2 regions of the Cytobacillus sp. BC1816 genome follow, and region 2 is predicted to be linked to the other one. Evidence: predicted binding sites of a transcription regulator. Region 2 holds the regulator's gene; the other holds the start of a gene.
What was found. Region 2 encodes LexA, which represses DNA repair genes until DNA is damaged. Its sites were predicted from a motif close to CGAACATATGTTCG; they were not measured.

Region 1: the regulator LexA is predicted to act here: its motif matches at 3,062-3,075, upstream of ACR42H_RS19945 (YqzH family protein).

Annotation. Positions count from the first base shown of each region.
Region 1 is NZ_CP195611.1:3,908,842-3,913,271, reverse strand. Features, by position in the region: gene proC (pyrroline-5-carboxylate reductase) at 1-45, opposite strand, end outside; T-box leader at 113-365, opposite strand; gene ACR42H_RS19955 (MBL fold metallo-hydrolase) at 727-1,701, shown strand; gene ACR42H_RS19950 (SDR family NAD(P)-dependent oxidoreductase) at 1,703-2,497, shown strand; gene ACR42H_RS19945 (YqzH family protein) at 2,755-2,961, opposite strand; gene ACR42H_RS19940 (DinB/UmuC family translesion DNA polymerase) at 3,202-4,430, shown strand, end outside.
Region 2 is NZ_CP195611.1:1,975,257-1,979,686, reverse strand. Features, by position in the region: gene tkt (transketolase) at 1-160, opposite strand, end outside; gene ACR42H_RS10340 (DUF896 domain-containing protein) at 391-624, opposite strand; gene ACR42H_RS10335 (YneB family resolvase-like protein) at 768-1,415, opposite strand; gene yneA (cell division suppressor protein YneA) at 1,425-1,757, opposite strand; gene lexA (transcriptional repressor LexA) at 1,913-2,536, shown strand; gene ACR42H_RS10320 (DUF4257 domain-containing protein) at 2,822-3,106, shown strand; gene ACR42H_RS10315 (CBO0543 family protein) at 3,321-3,881, opposite strand; partial or broken gene ACR42H_RS10310 (DUF998 domain-containing protein) at 4,115-4,430, shown strand, end outside.

The sequences.
Region 1 (4,430 bases), 1.9 Mb from region 2:
TGCTTCTGCCATTGATCCTGCTCCAACAATAGCTAATTTTTTCATTTGCTGTTATTCCTCCTTTATTGTTTTAAATGCCGGCTGACTAAAATAAAAAAAGCCTTTCCATCCAGTAAAGGACGAAAAGACTATGCTTCCGCGGTACCACCTTCATTGCCTTTTCATTCTTAGTGCAGCATGCCTGCCTGCTGCATCTGCTGTCTTTGAAAAGGCATCTCGATCCCGATAACGCCGGGGTGCGTTTAGGTTTTCCTAACAGCTCATAAGGCAGGTTCAATGGTCAAGTGGACTGTGAAGCCTTTCAGCCGCTGAGCTTCACTCTCTTTCGCCGTTTTCCATTTACTAATCTTATTCATCGCTATTTTTCTGCTGTCCAGTAGTGCAGCTTTGATCTGTGAAAATCAAATTTTAATTGTGATTATGCAAGAAGACACGCTTATTTGTCAAGCAGTATTTTCCAAAAAAATATTAACAATGCGCAAAAGTTATGTGAAAATAATGACAATTGATAAAAAGAACGGTACACTTATTTTTATATATGAAGATTTCTGAATTATGTTATGGAATTTCGGTAATTTGTACGCATGTAAAATGCTGATATTTTAAGGGTGAAACAAGTGGGTTTATCTAAAGGGCATATGGACTGTATGACTTGGATGGCCTGCGGAAGTATAAAAAAACAGCTTTATTTTATTTAAATATAGTGATTTTAGGGGGATTGTTGAAATGGCAAATTGGAAGGATGGAATTGCAAAGCTTGTTATCCCGACACCTTTTCCTGTCGGTGACGTTAATGTATATGCAGTAAAAGGGGAAAAGCTGACTCTTGTGGATGCCGGCCCTAAAACGGATGAAGCATGGGAAGCCTTAAAATCCCAGCTTAAAGAGCTGAATTTAACTCCCGATGATTTTGAACAGGTTGTCCTCACCCATCATCATCCCGATCATGCCGGGCTGCTTGACTTTTTCCCTGACAATCTCGAAGTGTTCGGGCACCGGATTAACCAAAGGTGGCTGTCCCGGACGGACCAATTTCTAAAATTTCATGATGAATTTTACTTAAAACTGTTCAACGAATTTGGGATTCCTGAAAGTTATTTTTCCTTTATAAATAAGATGAAAAAGACTCTGCGCTATTCCTGCAATCGTACCCTGACGGGGGAACTGGAGGAAGGCAGGCAGCCTGAAGGGCTGGTCGATTGGACGGTAATGGAGACACCTGGGCATGCACAGAGCCATATAGGTTTGTTCAGAGAGAAAGATGGTGTATTCCTTGGAGGAGACCATTTGCTTGCACACATTTCTCCTAATCCCATCCTGGAGCCGCCGCTTCCCGGCAATACGGAACGGCCAAAGCCGCAGCTTCAGTATAACGAGTCGCTGAAAAAGCTGCGGCAGCTGCCAATATCCCTTTTTTACTCTGGACATGGAGAGGATATTACAAATGTGAAAGAGTTAATAAACGAAAGGCTTGGCCGGCAGCATGAGCGGGCAATGAAAGTAAAGGCATGGCTTGAGTCCGAATCGCTCACCGTTTTTGAAGTGTGCCGCCGCCTTTTTCCGAAAGTTTATGAGAAGGAGCTTTCCCTGACGATTTCTGAAACGGTCGCTCAGCTTGACTATTTGCATTCAATAGGAGAGATTTATATAAATAAAGAGGAGGAAGCATTCTTGTATTCCGCATCAAAAGAGGTGGTTTGATTTGTCAGACAGATTAAAGAATAAAAATGTGATTATCACAGGTGCATCTGGAGGGATCGGGGCCCAAATGGCTATTCTTTGTGCCGAGAGGGGAGCAAACCTTGTCCTTCTTGCCCGCAGCCTTGACAAATTGCAGGAATTGCAGGCAGATTTGCTGAGGCGTTTTTCAGTGGATGTTTTCATACATAAACTTGATGTTTCGAACACTGACGAAATCTCGGCTGTTTTTTCCGAGGTACTTGCCCGGTTTGATCACATAGATGTTCTTGTGAATAATGCCGGGTTCGGAGTTTTCCGTGAAGCGCATGAAGCAAACGTTGAAGAAATAAAGGGAATGTTTGATGTAAATGTAGTTGGTTTAATGGCTTGCACCGGCATGGTGCTTCCGGTGATGAGGAAACAGAGGAGCGGCCATATTATTAATATCGCCTCACAGGCGGGCAAAATTGCCACACCGAAATCCAGTGTCTATTCCGCAACCAAGCATGCCGTTCTTGGCTATACAAACAGCCTTCGCATGGAGCTTGGCGACAGCAATGTGTTTGTGACCGCAGTTAATCCCGGACCGATTGAAACCAATTTTTTCAATATTGCAGATGAAAAGGGCACATACGTGAAAAATGTCAGCAAATTTATGCTTAAGCCCGAATATGTGGCGCTCAAGGTAGTTAATGCAATGCTCCGGCCGGTCAGGGAAATCAATCTTCCTCGTTGGATGAATGCGGGTAGCATCATCTATACACTTTTTCCAGGACTTTTCGAAAAAATTGGAAAACGTGCATTCAATCAGAAATAAGACAAGCGGAAGCACCTTGCCCACGAAGGAACGCAGACTAAGAACGCCGCGTCTTCCCAAAAGCTGCCGCTTTAGGTCGTGCGATGTATTCCTGCCGCAGCTTTCCTTGTCCTTTGGCAACGTCTGCATGACCCCCAGCCAGGGAGCCTCACCTCGAGGGGGAGGCTGCTTGCGCTGGACAGTTATTGACGTTCAAAACTTTATTGTCTTATGAAAAAGAAGCTGCAGCCAAAAACCTGCCGCTTCTTTTTTATTCTTTAAAAATAAGGTGAGCCCGTAATATACCCGTATATCACATCTTTTACTATTTCATGCAGCTCGCTGTCTGCTTCTTTATTTTTCTCCTCTATTACTTTATTGAATATTTCTGCAAATTCCCTGCTCTCAAACAAAATGGAATGGCTCTCCTCGTTATATTGCTTTAAACAGTTTTGAACCATTTTATATATCAGTCTTTTGTTCATTTTTTTTGCACCTCAAACTGATTATACTGGTTTCTGGTCATATCGGCACCTGGCAAAAGAACCTGTTTTAAGAAAAAACGCGTAAAATTTCCATTGAAACCGAACGCATATTCGCTTAATATAATGGGTATACATATACAGAACAGATGTTCTTGTTGATTATCTATTGGATTCAAGAGCTGCCGGCCAGCATAAGCAGGTACGGCGCCTTGCGCTTTTCTGAAGGAGGATGTCGAAGTCATGGTTGATTACAGCGCAATGCCGAATAATCAAATTTTGTGTGTTGATATGAAGAGCTTTTATGCAAGCTGTTCTGCTGTCATGCTTGGTCTGGATCCTCTTGACTGCTATCTTGTGATTGCCGGGAATGTGGAACGGAAGGGCAGTGTTGTTCTGGCTGCCTCTCCGCGAATGAAAAAAGAGTTTGGGATAAAGACAGGAGCCCGCCTTTTTGAGGTTCCTAATGACCCGCGCATTAGGATTGAGGAGCCGAAAATGGCGACTTATTTAAGAATCTCCACTGAAATCACCAGGGTGTTTAACCGTTATGTCCCCAAGGAAGCCATCCATACGTACAGTGTCGATGAAAGTTTTATAAAAGTAGACGGCGCAGTGCATCTCTGGGGTGATGCCCAGACAATTGCCTGGAAAATAAAAGATGATATTGAACGGGAATTTCAGCTCCCCTGTGCCATAGGAATAGGACCTAATTTGCTTATGTCAAAGCTCTGCCTGGATCTTGAGGCGAAAAAAAAGGGAGTTGCTGAATGGACGTATGAAGATGTGAAAACAAAGCTGTGGAATGTATCCCCTTTAAGGGAAATGTGGGGCATCGGCCGCCGTGTTGAAAAAACATTGAATGGAATGGGGATTTTTACAGTCGGACAGCTTGCCCGCTATGATCTGGCTAAGCTTGAAAGAAAGTTTGGGATTATGGGCAATCAGCTCTATCATCATGCATGGGGTATTGATCTGTCGGAAATAGGGGCACCGATCATGGAAGGACAGATCAGCTTTGGGAAAAGCCAGATTTTATTGAGGGATTACAAAGAGGAAAAGGAAATTAAGCATGTGGTCCTTGAGATGTGTGAGGAAGTGGCAAGAAGGGCCCGCAGCCACCGTAAAGCTGGCAGGACCATCAGCTTTGGCCTTGGCTACAGCCAGGATGAATTCGGAGGAGGCTTTTACCGCTCAAGGACAGTTGACCAGCCAACCAATATTACGATGGATCTTTATCGCGTTTGCCTCGAGCTTTTTAACGAGAGTTATGAGGGAAAAACAGTGCGTCAGATTTCCATTTCCCTCGGCAATATTACGGATGACTGTGAAATGCAGCTGAATCTGTTCGATTTGGATGGCTGGAAAAAAAGGGAGCTCGGCTATACAGTGGACCGGATCCGCTCGAAGTTTGGAGGCGGAGCTCTGCTAAGAGCCGTCTCTTATACAAGCGCAGGAACCGCCAAGCACCG
Region 2 (4,430 bases):
GATTATTCGGGTTGTGGTTCATGAAGCGTGTCCAAAGTGTATAAGCCATTGGCGCTGCACCCATCGGCATCCCCGGATGGCCGGAATTCGCCTTTTCAATGGCGTCGATTGATAAAGTACGAATGGAACTGATGGATAGTTCATCTGTGTGATTAAACATTCAATACATCCTTTCGAGTAGTAATTCTTTACTCTTTTAATATTATCGGGTGTCCCTTTTTTTCACAACCAATAGGGTCAGGAAAAGGACAAAAAAGCCGGTTTGTTACTATATTGACACAAAAAGACCCGGCGTATGTAAAAAAAGCGGAGATAGCCGGTAATAGGAGTCATCTCCGCTTTCTATTAAAAGAAGGAATACAGCATTGTGTATCCCTTTCAATTATAATATTAGTGAAGGCGGTTTTTATTTTGGAATTCTTTCAGTTTTTTCGGAGTTACGTCATTTCCTTTCGGATCAACGATTGTAACACCTTTAAGCGTGTTCAGCATGCCAGAGCGGAAAGTCTCCAAATACTCTTTGCGGAGAGAAGTCTGTTCTTTTGCTTCTGCTTCTGTTAAACCTGATTCCTTTGCCTTCTTTGCCAGTTCATTAATTCGGGCAAGTTTTTGTTTTGGCAGCATATATTAAAGCTCCTTTATATCAAAAGTTTACCTTTGGATATTCTGATAGAAGTTTTTATTATACAATAGCTTCAGATATGGAACAATACTGAAACTCAACTGCCATCATACTAAAAAAGAACACTTTTGACAAGAAAAGTGCTCTATTCAGCAAGTGATTCCATATGCTCTTTATACCTTCTATGGACTGTTGCTTTAGAGATATTGTACCCAAAGCCCCTGAGAGTTGCAGCAATCTCTGCAAATGTTAACTCGTTTTTCCTTAGCCGGACAATTTCCTCTATCGGCACCTCTATTCTTTCCCTGCCGCCATTTGCTCCCTGATTGCTTAAGTTCTTCTCGGGGCGGTATCCTTTATCAACAGCCCGCTGCATGCCGCGTTTAATTTTGATGTTATGAAGCTTTCTCTGATATTCTTCTACCATCCCAACAATGTTCAGCACCATCGAATCTGATTCCGAAAGCTCGAGCTGGCCGTTATTCGAAATGCTGTACAGCTGGACTTCTTCCTTTAGGATGCAATGGAGTATCGCAATCTTTGCATTGCCCCGCCCCAGCCTGGTTTCATCCTGAATGAGGACAACCTTGATATCCTTTTCTTTAATTAAGTCTAAAAGCTCCAATATACCGTCCCTTTCAAGGTCATATCCGCTGGCCTGCTCGCGTATCACCTTGACTACTTCAAAATCATGCTTTTTCGCCAGATTTACCAGCTCTTCTTCCTGCCTTGAAAGGGACGTTTCCTGAGTTTCCTTTGTTGTACTAACCCTGCAGTAAATAATTGCTTTCATAGCTTCTCCTTATTCGTAAAGGTCTGAACTGGCAAGCTCTTTATAAGGCTCGTCATCCAATGCTTTTACTGGAATAACAATTTCATCGCCCGGAAAAATCCTTCCTGCCGCTATCTCATTATTTTGTTCGACCCAATTAATAAATTGATCTGTAGACAGCGAATGTTCTGCCGAAAAACTCTCAGCAATTTCCCATAAAGAGTCACCTTCTGCAACAGTGACTTTCACAAACTTTTCCGTATCAGGTGTTTCTATTTGCACGAGCATAATAAACGATGCTGCCAGGCTTAAAACGAAGAGAATAATAGCATAAGAATATGATTTCCACAATTTTTTCAGCATGATATACCACCTCTAAAAGAATGTATGTTCGTATTTGTTATTTTTATTATAGACCGAACATTTGTTTTGTGTCAATAAAAATTCGAACTTATGTTTGTATCATATGGTAATTGATGCTATAATTGAGACAACAAAAACATACGAGGTGCGTAAAGATGGTGAAATTATCAAAAAGGCAGCAAGATATATTAGAGTTTATTAAAGAAGAAGTTAAATTGAGAGGCTATCCTCCTTCTGTAAGGGAAATCGGGGAAGCAGTCGGCCTGGCTTCAAGCTCAACAGTTCACGGCCATCTCGCCCGTCTTGAAAGCAAAGGGCTGATCCGCAGGGACCCTACCAAACCGCGCGCAATTGAAATTTTAGATCTGGACGAGTCTTCGCACATCCCTAAAATCAGTGCTGTCAATGTTCCGATCGTCGGTAAAGTAACTGCAGGGCAGCCGATAACGGCCATTGAAAATGTTGAAGAATACTTCCCTCTTCCAGAAAGAATGGCACCAGCTGATGAGCATGTATTCATGCTTGAAATCATGGGAGAAAGTATGATTGAAGCCGGAATCCTTGATGGCGACTATGTCATCGTCAAACAGCAGAGCACTGCCAATAATGGAGATATCGTGGTTGCCATGACAGAGGAAGATGAAGCAACTGTCAAAAGATTCTTTAAAGAAAAAGACTATATCCGGCTTCAGCCGGAAAACTCTACAATGGAACCTATCATCCTTCGAAATGTTTCTATCCTCGGCAAAGTTATAGGTGTATACCGCCATATGCATTAATAGAATGATAAAAAGCAAGCAGCCACTGCCTGCTTTTTATTTTTTCCAATTTTAAGAAGGTTATCAGTTCCTATTACCTGATGCTATTAGCGAAATCATACGAAAGTAACTGATACCTTTTCTTGTGGTCCTAAGTTACAGTCATGTATGACTATTTTATTATTCAGAAAATTCGGTATTTTTATGCATATTAATTTATAGCCACTTTCTATATAATGGTAATACACCGAGAATCAACCTAAGGTCGCTTGTCCAAAATCTCGACTTTAGGAGTGTGAAGAAAAAATGTTTTTGAACATTACCTTCGCTTTGTTGATTGGTGGGCTGGTCGGTGTCGTTGGACATATTCGGAAAGAAGGCAAAATGGTCAAACCCAGAAGGACAAAAAAATTCATCTATCTGGGGGTCTTAGAAGAAGTTATCATGGGGGCTTTAGCGGCTGTTTTTTTGGTCGTATCTTCAGATCCTGACTCTGCCTTAAAGGTAGTGCTCCTTGCGGTAATTGCAGGATTTGGAGGAGACGCACTGCTGACATGTCTCGATTTCCTAAAGATCAGGCATAAAGAATAGAGAGATGCAGAGAAATACAAATTAGTAAAACCTCGTTCACTTAGAAACGGGGTTTTTGTATTTGATTTATATAAAAACCCCCTGCTCCCAGCAAACAGGGGTTTTCGGATTTCGGATTTTCTTAGTAAGTGCACATATTTTGTCCGTGCTCCCAGGGATGTACCTCCGTACGAAACAATAATACAAAAGGTTTCCGGTAAAAATCCCGGATTTTTTACTCTTTTACTATTTTTTCAAAACTGCTCCTTCTGCTAAACCAATGGGCAATTAAGTATAGTAAAACTAAGATAAAAAAGGAATAAGTATAGGCCCAGTCGATTTTTTTATATAAGTGCAGAATTGACATGATAGGCATTCCCACAAAAGCACCAAACCCACCGAACAATACAGCCTTCACTATTGGATTAATATTTGGTTTGAATTGAATTAAAAACATTATAGCTACTGGAACAATTCCATATCGAAATGAGTAGCTGATCGTTGGTATTGGAATGACCTTTACCGGATAGGCCCATTTACCAAAATCAACACCTAATCCATCGATGGTTGTAGAGATTATCATCGTTATAAAAGCCGCAAATAACAAACGGGCAGAACTCTCTTTTTTCCGAAAAAATGCCCACAAAATCCAAGGAACAAGTAACATCGCTAAGGCTGCCCACCAGCTTAAAGTAAATAAGAAAGTGTTTAAATTAACATCGGCAATCAATTTATTTGCATTGGTAATGATCTTATTAGTCTTATCAAGTTGATTTAATCCTTCTTGGAATGTCATGATTCACCCGCCTTTTACATTCCTTGCCTCGCGTCTAATGCTTAATATTTCAAATTAATTATCTTTTATTCTTATCCGCCCCCTTTACCTCCTAATAAACTGATTCAGCTTGTATTTTTTAGAAGTACCTGCATCAACCTCTAGCCCTATTCAAATATAATCTCCAAGACTATCCCTCTTAACATTTTTGGATATACAATTTACATATAACACTTTTGTAAAGGGTGAGTCGTCTGAACATTTCAAAGAAGCTCGGTATTTTAAGTTGGTTTGCTACTTGTTTGTATTTTAAATGAACCATCCTTCATATTGACTGCTACAGTTCCGTACAGTTTTTTCAATCATGCAATGAGCGACCTTGGCGTTACTTCTTGCGGGCAATACACCTATTCAATTGCACCTCATGAGATTTGTTCTCCTTACCATTTTTGGATGAATGTATTGTTTATTAGTAACGGATTAACCTTTTAATTTGTTTTTTTGTATCTTTCACAAAACCTTGAGAAGACAAGATTAAACGGGTTAGCTACAATTTTTATTCTTATCCTA